Regions from separate parts of the Actinoplanes sp. NPDC051861 genome, predicted to be linked through region 1. Evidence: riboswitches for the same ligand, from Rfam matches in the RefSeq annotation. Region 1 holds a riboswitch; each other region holds the start of a gene.
The links. A riboswitch is a leader RNA that binds a small molecule or an ion and turns the genes downstream of it on or off. The one in region 1 is predicted to bind cyclic di-AMP.
Positions count from the first base shown of each region.

Region 1 (3,265 bases):
AAAAGTGAAGGATCTACCGCCGGCCGATCTCGTCTACGCCGGATACTCCCTGCCCTTCACCGGCCCCCCGTCCTTCTCGGCCCTGTGGACGCTCTTGCGGTCGACGCTGCGCCCCGGCGGCCGGCTGGCCGTGAACCTGTTCGGGGTCCACGACTCCTGGGCCGGCCGTCCGGAAATGACATTCCTCGACGCCGCCGGGGCACGATCGCTGGTGGACGGCCTCGACATCGAGTACTGGGACGAGGAGGACGCGCCGGGCATGGCCTACAGCGGGCCCAAGCACTGGCACGTCTTCTCGATCATTGCTTGCTTGCGGTGATCTCCATCCCGGCCGTGCGGAGGCGGTCGACCAGCGCGTTGCCGATTCCGGTCGCCGGGGTCAGCACGCCGCCGCCGGACGACGGCAGCCGGTCCCGGTCCAGCGCGAGGGCCAGAGCTGATTCGCCGAGCATGACGGCCGTCGCCGCGTACCCTGGATCGCCCTTCGCCCGGAAGCGGGCCGTGTAGCGCGAGCCGTCCGTCGTGGTGGTGAAGATGTCCATGGTGAAGTGGCCGTTCTGCTGCGTCTGCTCGCTCGGGCCGGTGCCCGGCTTCGGCAGGAAGCGATCCAGCACGAACCGGGACGGCGGCACCGCGAGCCCGACAAACAGGCTGTTCAGGCCAGCTTTGATCACGCGGGCGCGCATCGGTGAGCTGACGCGCATGACCTCGCGATAGCGGAACTGGCGGCCATACGCCCAGTTCAGGAGCGCGTTGCTGCGCCGGACCACGCGCGTGTTGTAGGACGCCATCACGAACGGCGCGAGATGACCGCGCAGACCGGGATCCACTTCGGAGGCGGGCATGGCGAGCATGTCCGGCTGGCGGCCCAGGTCCGGCTCCGCTTTGCGGTCCGGGCTGAGGGAGTACGCGCTCGCGCCGATCGCCCGCAATCGCCGGTCCTTCTTCATGACGTCGACCTGGTAGCGCATCGAGTCGATCGTGCCGCCGCTCACACCACCGCGTAGGTGTGTCACCACCAGCGTGGTGTCGGTCAGTTCGCCCGCGTTGTCCGCACGCACCCGCTCGTGCAGGACGAAAACTCCGATGTCGGACGGGATGGAGTCGAAGCCGCAGGAGTGGACGATCCGCGCGCCGGTGCGTTTCGCCGTCTCGTGGTTGTCGTCGATGCTGTCGCGTGCGAACAGGACCTCGCCGGTCAGGTCCACATAATCGGTGCCCGCTTCGGCGCAGACACGGGCCAGGATCCGGCCGTACTTCGCATAGGGACCCGCGGTGGTGATGACGACGCGCGTGCTTCCGGCCATCGTGGCCAGCGCCTCCGCGTCCGTGGCGTCCGCGACGACGATCGGCCACTCGACACCGAGACGGGCGCGGACCGACTCCAGTTTCTCCGGTGAGCGTCCGGCGAGTGCGATCCGGGTGCCGGCCGGTGCGTTCGTGGCCAGGTGCCGTGCCGTCAGGACACCCACGAAGCCGGTGGCACCGTAGACGATCACGTCGAACTCGCGTGCTGGATCGCTCATGGGTGCCGATTGTGCACTGTCGCTGAAAAATTCGCACCGCCGCGACGCGCCGCAAGAAATCTGCTGATTAAGTCACACAAAAGAAGATCAAAGCGGCTAATTTGGGTGAACAAGGTCACCGGCCCCGCTTGCAGGCATGGCCAGCCTGGTCGGGTGGTGGCTACCGTCGGCAGTCCGCAATCGCGGATTCCGTGGCCGGAACGCCGAGTCCTGCCGCCGACCACGGATCAAGACACAAAGGCATGGAGCGGGGGACCCAAGAGTTCCTCGGCGCTACGGCGCCTCGGGGTGAAGCCGCATCGCGCGGCCGGGCACCTCTGCCCGAACCCGACAGCTGACCTCGCAGGCGTGGAGGACAAAAGTCATGGTTCACATCAAAAAGCGGGTTCGTCGTGCCCTGGGCGTGTTTGCTGTCGGGCTGGCTTTCGTCGTAGTCGGGCCCACACCCGCCGCTTCCGCCGCGTCCAACGTGAATTGGGACGCCATCGCACGATGCGAGTCCGGTGGACGTTGGAGCATCAACACCGGCAACGGGTACTACGGCGGCCTGCAGTTCAGCCGCGGGACGTGGCGCTCCTACGGCGGCACGAAGTACGCGAGAACCGCCAACCTGGCCAGTAAGGCCGAACAGATCTCCATCGCCGAGCGGGTGCTGCGGCGCCAAGGGCTCGGTGCGTGGCCGCATTGTGGGCGGCGTAACGCGTACAAGCCGCAGAGCCAGCCGGCGCGGGCTGCGGCGACCAGCACCACGGCGTCTGCGCGTACCCATGTGGTCCGGCCCGGGGACACGTTGGCGAGCATCGCGGCTCGTTATGGGGTGTCGGGTGGGTGGCGTGCTCTTTACCAGGCCAATGACGGTGTTCTGAAGAGCCCGCATCTGCTGTACGCCGGTCAGCGCCTGGCCGTCTGACGGGTTTCGCTCTCGTTCGGGCGGCGGCGTCGTGCCGCCGCCCGTTCATCACTCGCCCAGCAGGCCGGCCAGGACACGCGACACGGTGTCCTCGAAGCTCGGTGCCGGCACGAGCGAACCGCGGCTCAGCGCCGCCGTCAGGTGGGCGTGCCGCCCCGCCGCGATCACGTGGGCCAGGTAGGCGCCCTGCCTCTGACGAGCAGCGGAGCCACCGTTGAGCTCGTTCAGGGCGAGCGCGGCGGTGAGCGTGGTCATCACGGCGTACGTCTCCAGCTTGCGCCCCACGCTCGCCGGATGTTCGGCGAGAACCGCGAGCACGTGTTCCAGCAGGTCGGTGCCGTGCGGGCCGAGTGCCGAGCGGGTGAGCACCAGTTCCGGCAGCCAGCCGTGCCGCAGCATCAGCTCGCGTGCCTGCCGGCACACCTCCAGCAGCCCCGGCAGCCACGGACCACCCGGCGGCGGCAGCTGATACCCGGCGGCCACCTCGTCGATCATCAGGTCGAGCAGGTCGTCGCGGCTGTCGACGTAGCGATAGAGCGACGCGGCTCCGGTGCCCAGCTCAGCGGCGACACGCCGCATCGAGACCGCGGCCAACCCCTCGCGATCCGCCAGCGCGATCGCCGCGGCCGTCACCTCGGCCCGGGACCGCTCTGCGGGCCGGCCCACTCCCGCGCGCCGTTCCCGAAGCCATACCGGCACCGCCTCCATGCGCCCACCCTATCGTTCCGATACAGTGTTCGCGAACACCGTTCCCGAATAGGTGAGGCGGCCATGACCCGAACCCCGTGCACCGCACGCAACGGCGACGTACACCTCGCCGTCGACGACC
Region 1 covers NZ_JBFAYE010000002.1:89,766-93,030, reverse strand. The annotation lists gene AB0M02_RS07005 (class I SAM-dependent methyltransferase) at 1-319, shown strand, start outside; gene AB0M02_RS07000 (saccharopine dehydrogenase NADP-binding domain-containing protein) at 300-1,526, opposite strand; cyclic di-AMP (ydaO/yuaA leader) riboswitch at 1,718-1,890, shown strand; gene AB0M02_RS06995 (transglycosylase family protein) at 1,891-2,436, shown strand; gene AB0M02_RS06990 (TetR/AcrR family transcriptional regulator) at 2,485-3,144, opposite strand; gene AB0M02_RS06985 (alpha/beta hydrolase) at 3,208-3,265, shown strand, end outside.

Region 2 (3,265 bases), on a different contig from region 1:
GTGCGGGGCAATCATTTCGCGCGGGCCGGGTTCGACATGGCTGCCTGGGCGATGTGGTCCTCGGACAACAGCTTGCCGCTCGCGTCGGCGCTCGGCGGGACCCGGTCGCGCGTGGCGGCGGGGGTCTCGCTCGGGATCGAGCCGGCGATCGACGATTTGCTGGAGCAGGTGGACGCTCGGGTCAGCGAGGGGTACAAACGGGTCAAACTCAAGATCGCCCCGGGTTGGGACGTCGAGCCGGTCCGTGCCGTTCGGGCCGCCTTCCCCGCCGTGACGCTGCACGTGGACGCCAACGGCATCTACGACATTTCGGAAAAATCGGTCTTTGGGGTGCTTGATCGGCTTGGGCTGACGATGATCGAGCAGCCGTTCGCTCCCCGAGAGCTGGTGGCCCACGCGACCCTGCAGGCTCGCCTGGAAACCCCGCTCTGCCTGGACGAGTCGATCGAGGACATCGGCGATCTGCGGACGGCGCTGCACCTCGGGGCCGGCCGCGTCATCAACATCAAGGTGTCCCGGATGGGCGGCCTCACCCACGCGGTCCGCGCCCACGATCTCGCCCGCGACGCGGGTGTGCCTGTCTGGTGCGGGGGCATGCACGAGTTCGGCGTCGGCCGCGCGGCGAACGTCGCGCTGAGCTCCCTCCCCGGCTTCACGCTGCCCTCCGACGTGTCCGGTTCTGACAAGTACTACGCCCGCGACATCACGACCCGTCCGATCGTCTGCACCGACGGCTTCGTCGCGGTCCCGACGACTGCCGGCCTCGGCTGGGAGCCCGATGTGGACTTCCTGTCCGAACACGTCACCGATCAGGTATCCATCGTCACCTGATCCGCCTTTTTCCGGCCGTCCGTTCATCCCCTCCCAGGTCACGCCTTCCGTGACGACACCCGGTTGACCCCTTTTCCGGAATGCCCGCCATTCCAGGGCGCGAACAAGATCAAATCGGGCAAATACCGTGAAGAACGTCACTATCACGGGTGTAAAACTTGGCTTTCCGCGCCGTGACGTGGTTACCGTCGGCCGGTCCCGCGTTGGCGGGCACTGTGGACGGTCCGCCGAGTCCTGCCGCCGTCCACAGACTCGAATCTCAGGCAGGAGCGGGGGACCCAGGTAATCCGGCGCGTCACGCGAACGCGCCTCGGGGTGAAGCCGCAGAGCATTTTCGACCTGGCCCTCGCCACGGTCGAGGAGCTCCTGAAGACGGCCGGGCCACTCTGTCCGAACCCGACAGCTCACCTCGTAGGCGTGGAGGATCTCCCATGTCTCGATTCGGTAGACGAACGCGCCTTGCCCTCGGTCTGGTGACCGCGGGTGTGACCGGAGCCGGCATCCTGCTCGGCCCCGCCACCCCGGCGTCAGCGGCCCGGCAGGTCAACTGGGACGTGCTCGCCAAGTGCGAGTCCGGCGGCAGATGGCACATCAACACCGGAAACGGGTACTACGGCGGCCTGCAGTTCAGCCGCGGCACGTGGAAGGCGAACGGCGGCGGCAAATACGCGCCGACCGCCGACCGGGCCACCAAGGGCGAGCAGATCAAAATCGCCGAGAAACTGTACGCGAAGCGCGGCCTCAAACCATGGCCCGTGTGCGGCAGGAAGGCCGGGGTCTACAAGAAGGCCACCAAGGCCAAGAAGAAGGTCGCCGTCAAAGCGGTCGGCGGAAAGACCTACGTGATCCGGTCGGGTGACACACTCGCCTCGATCGCCCGGAAGTTCAAGGTCGCGGGCGGCTGGCGCACCCTCTACCGGCTGAACAAGTCCACCCTCGACAGCCCCAGCCTGATCTTCCCGGGTCAGCGCATCCGCCTGCGCTGACCGCACCACCCGATCGCCGGCGCTCCCACCGGCCCGCACTCAGGCCGGTTCGCGGCGCTGGGCACCGGTCTGAGCGCCGGCCGGTTCGACCGCACGACGACGCCGGCCTCCGGAATGGATGCCGGGGTCACGACGCCATGCCCGCCGATGACGCCGGGCATGGCGTCACCAGCAGAGCGCTCCCTGGCACGCGCCGCCCGGCACCCAGCGGGCGGTATTCGACACGCAGCGGGCGGCGCGCGGCACTCAGCGGGCGGTATTCGACACGCAGCGGGCGGCGCGCGGCACTCAGCGGGCGGCACCCAGCGGGCGGCGGGCGGCGCGGGGTTCGGTTACAGGTATCCCGTGAGGTAGGTGAGTGACGCAGCCAGATCGGCGCTCTCGCCGTGTGGGCGGTGCAGCTCGTCGGCGTAGATGGCGATGTCGGCCAGGACCCACCACAGCCGGAAGAAGGCCAGACCGTCGCCGGAGATCTCGCGGCCGGTAAGTGACGTGTAGTGGCCGAGGACGGCGTCGTCGTCGCCGGCCGGCTGGAGGCCGAGCATCGACGCGAAGCCGCCGGTGAGCATCCAGAGGTCGCGTTCGGGTGGTGCGATCCGGGCGGTGTCCCAGTCGATCAGCAGCGGGCCGCCGGCGGTGCGCAGAAGGTTCCCGGGGTGGGGCTCGCCGTGCGTGAGGACCCAGTCGCCCCGGTCGCGAACGTGCGCCGCGAGCGTGTCGAATTCGGCCAGCCACCCGTGGATCCGGTCGGCGTGGCCGGCCAGGACACGCCGCGCGGGCTCGGCGTAGGGACCGGTGCTCCACACCTCACCCGTGTCCCGCAGAACTTCGTTGAGGCGGTCCCGCCCGGGGAGCCGCAGGTCCAGGTGCGGCGCCGGTGCGGTGGTGACGCCGTGCAGGGCGGCGAGCAGCTCGATGGTCCGGTGCCGATCGTCGGGCGCGTGCGGGACGAAATCGCCGGCGGTGCCTTCGGTGAAGGGAAAGACGCTTATTGCGTACGTTGGAAAGAGCCGCCGCAGAATCTCCCCGCCGGACCCGCGCACGGGGGCGAGGACGAAGTCGAGCCCGGATTCGCGCAGCGTGACCGCCGTCAGCAGGGAGCGGCGCAGATCGTCGAGGGAACCGGGACTGTCCGCCTTGACGAACCACCTCGCACCGCCGCTGTCGCGCACCGACCAGCAGTGACTGCCCGCGCCGACCGGCAGGAAGTCGACGCTCGTGGCCTCGATGTCCCAGCCGGCGCGCAGCGTCGCGATCAGATCGGATTCGGTCAGGTCGGGAGGCGGTTCACGCATGCTCGTGAAGCCAGTCGAGTGCCGGTACGGCCTGGCCCGCCAGCACCGAGACGTGGCCCTCGCCCGGGATGATCCGCAGCTCGGCGTCGCGGATCTGACCGGCCAGCCAGATGCTGTGCGAACTCGGCACCACCAGGTCGTCGGCACCGTGCA
Region 2 covers NZ_JBFAYE010000010.1:135,567-138,831, forward strand. The annotation lists gene menC (o-succinylbenzoate synthase) at 1-831, shown strand, start outside; cyclic di-AMP (ydaO/yuaA leader) riboswitch at 1,075-1,259, shown strand; gene AB0M02_RS25605 (transglycosylase family protein) at 1,305-1,817, shown strand; gene AB0M02_RS25610 (aminoglycoside phosphotransferase family protein) at 2,150-3,112, opposite strand; gene AB0M02_RS25615 (alpha/beta hydrolase) at 3,105-3,265, opposite strand, start outside.
Region 2: it holds a riboswitch for cyclic di-AMP, as region 1 does, so the genes downstream of both, AB0M02_RS25605 (transglycosylase family protein) here and AB0M02_RS06995 (transglycosylase family protein) in region 1, are expected to answer to the same signal.

Region 3 (3,265 bases), on a different contig from region 1:
GCGAGCTTGAAGCGGATGGTGACCGGCACCAAGGCGGCCAACGTCCGTGAGGTGCACGCGGTCAAGGGCGTGAGCTTCGTGGCGTACCGGGGTGAGGCGATCGGCCTGATCGGCAGCAACGGCTCCGGGAAGTCGACGCTGCTGCGCGCCGTCGCCGGCCTGCTGCCGGTGGCCAAGGGCAAGATCTACGCCTCCGGCCAGCCGTCCCTGCTCGGCGTGAACGCCGCCCTGATGAACGAGCTGCCCGGCGAGCGCAACGTCGAGCTGGGCTGCCTGGCGATGGGCATGTCGCCGCAGGAGGTCAAGGAGAAGAAGGACGGGATCATCGACTTCTCCGGCATCAACGAGCGGGGCGACTTCTCCTCGCTGCCGATGCGGACGTACTCGTCCGGCATGGCCGCCCGGCTCCGCTTCTCCATCGCCGCCGCCAAGCAGCACGACGTCCTGCTCATCGACGAGGCCCTGGCCACCGGAGACGCCAAGTTCCGCCGCCGCAGCGAGGCGCGGGTGCGCGAGCTGCGCGCCGAGGCGGGCACGGTGTTCCTGGTCAGCCACAGCGAGCAGTCGATCCGCGACACCTGCGACCGGGCCATCTGGCTGGAGTCCGGGCTGATCCGGGCGGACGGGCCCACCGACGAGGTGATGCGGGAGTACGAGGCCTACATGCGTAAGTAGGCCCCGCACCCCCGCCGCGTCAGTCGACCGAGAGATGCACGTGGTTGGTGTGGTCGCTGGACGGATCGCCACCCGCCCCGCTGTACGACTTCCAGCCACTGCTCGGCAGCCAGATCCGCCGATACCAGATGACGTAGAGCACGCTCAGCTCGTCGGCGTTGTTGATGAAGTAGTTCGCCAGGTTGTTGCCGTACGTCTTGTCCGCGCCGGTGGCGTCACCGCCGAACGTGCCCTTCTCGGCCGAGAAGTCACAGGCGCGGCCCTTCGGATGCTCACCGCTGTTCTGCTCGCGGAAGCAACGCGTGAAGCGGGTGAACCCGTCCGACTGCGCCTGCTTCAGCGCGTGCAGGGTGCGCGGCGTGAGGCAGCCACTCGTGGTCGGGTCCGACTCGGTGCACCCGTTGCCGGAGCCGCTGGGCGCCGGGTCGGCCGAGGCGCTGCCGCCGCCGTCGCTCGACGAGCTGGCGTCCTGGCCCTGGTTCGCCTTCTTCAGCGCGGTCTCGGCCTGCGCCTTGCGCTTGGCCATCACGTTGACCTGCTTCTGCTGGTCGCGGATGGTGGCCTCGATCGCGAGCTTGGCGCGCTGCTGCTTCTCGCGGGTGGTCTTCAGATCGGCGATCGCCGCGTTCTGCTGCGCCGCCACGGTTGCCAGCGTCTCGGCGCGGTCCATGAAGCTGTCGGCCGAGCTGGCGGTGACGAGTGCGGACATCGCGCCGAGCCGGCCCGAGGTGTAGGCCTGCTGAGCGATCTCGTCCAGGACGTCCTGCTGCGGACCGATCTGCGAGTCGAGACGCTTGAGCTCGGCGGTCAGCGCCGCCTGCTGCTCCTTGGACTTCTTGAGAGCCGCCTTGGCCTTGATGAAACCGCTGGAGGCGTCCTCGAGTTGTTCGATGAGGGACTTGGAACCACCCTCGCCGTCGTCGCCGGAGTCGCCCGGCGCGGCGAGGAGACGGGGGGCCGCGGTGGCCGGCGACGTGGTGACGGCCAGCCCGCACACGGCGACGAGCAGCGCCATCACCGCTGCTAATCGCCGCGCAGTCTGATCCTGCACAGGCATTTCCTTCCGTCGGCCGCCGACCGAGTTAGCTGACGGGTTCGGGACGAAGGAAATCCCTACCGCAAACGCGGATTCACCCCGGAGGAAAAGGTGGTTCCCCGGCTCGCCGCAAGGGCGATTAGGCGGCGGTCCCCGGGTGGGAACCGGCTCCGACCATACCCACTACATCGACAGATCGACAGTTCTCGTACGCACCGCGATTGGCCAGATACGGCACGTGACGCGATTACGGAAAGTCGTTGCCTCGTAACACTTTTCGCAGCTCAGCGGGACCTGATGCTCGGCGATATCTCGGGTAAACTCCAGTCCGGTCCTGCCAGGACGGCACCGCCCCCGAGTTGCCGGCAGGCCGCCGCCCAATCGTCGAAAGGCGAGCCGGGGAACCAGGTCACTGGGGTGTATCCGCAGTTTGCGGTAGGGATTGCTTCCGTCCCGAACCCGTCAGCTAACTCGGTCGGCGGTGACAAGGAAGGAACTGTTGATGACCGCTAGTCCCCGCCGGTGGCTGAATCTTGCCCTGGCGCCGCTCGTGGCCACCGCGCTCTTTGTGGCCCCGGCCACAACGGCCACCGCGGCGCCGGGTGGTAATTCGCCGACCGCCGAGGAGGAGGGCGACGCCGATCTGTCGACCGTGATGGAGGCGACCAACAGGCGCTTCGTCAACGCGAAGGCAGCCGTCTCCACATCACGGAAGAACCAGCAGAAGTTCACCGCCGACATCAAGGCCGCGGAGATCCGGCGCGACGCGCTGGTCCCCGAGGTGAACTCGATCGCCGCCCAGCAGTATCAGACCGGCAACCTGAGTGCCATCGGCTTCCTGCTGAACGCCGACTCGTCGAACGACTTCATGAGCAAGGCGATCTCCCTGGAGGAGATCAACAAGCTCCACGACGAGAAGCTGCACGAGCTGAACACGGCGATCAAGGAGATCAGCGACAAGAAGGCCGCTCTCGACGCCGAGCTCAAGAACGAGCAGCAGCAGCTGACCGTCCTGCAGAAGCAGAAGAAGGCCGCTGAGAACCAGCTCGACCTGGTCGGCGGCGGCACCGGCATCAACAAGACCATCACCAAGGGCCTCGTCGACGCCACGTCCAAGACCGCGGCGCCGGCACCGCGCAACTCCAGCGGCGGCTTCTCGTCCGAGGGCTGCACGGAGAAGGACGAGACCACCAGCGGCTGTGTGACCAAGCGCACGCTGCACATGTACAAGGAAGTCCGGAAAGCCGGCTTCAAGCGCTTCGTCGGGTGCCACCGCAACGGCGGTCCCTTCGAGCACCCCAAGGGCCGGGCCTGTGACTGGTCCCTGCAGAAGAGCGGGTTCTCGTCGGCGCACAACGACGACATGATGCGGTACGGCAACGACCTGACCGCGTTCCTGGTGCGTAACGCCGACCGCCTCGGCATCTACTACGTCATCTGGTACAAGCAGATCTGGTTCCCCGCCACCGGCGAGTGGCACTCGTACTCGGGTGCCAGCGACCACACCGACCACGTGCACGTCTCGATGCTCTAGCGGACCTCAGCAAAACGCTC
Region 3 covers NZ_JBFAYE010000029.1:58,393-61,657, reverse strand. The annotation lists gene AB0M02_RS42620 (ABC transporter ATP-binding protein) at 1-675, shown strand, start outside; gene AB0M02_RS42615 (hypothetical protein) at 695-1,732, opposite strand; cyclic di-AMP (ydaO/yuaA leader) riboswitch at 1,731-1,867, opposite strand; cyclic di-AMP (ydaO/yuaA leader) riboswitch at 2,076-2,209, shown strand; gene AB0M02_RS42610 (hypothetical protein) at 2,214-3,245, shown strand.
Region 3: it holds a riboswitch for cyclic di-AMP, as region 1 does, so the genes downstream of both, AB0M02_RS42615 (hypothetical protein) here and AB0M02_RS06995 (transglycosylase family protein) in region 1, are expected to answer to the same signal.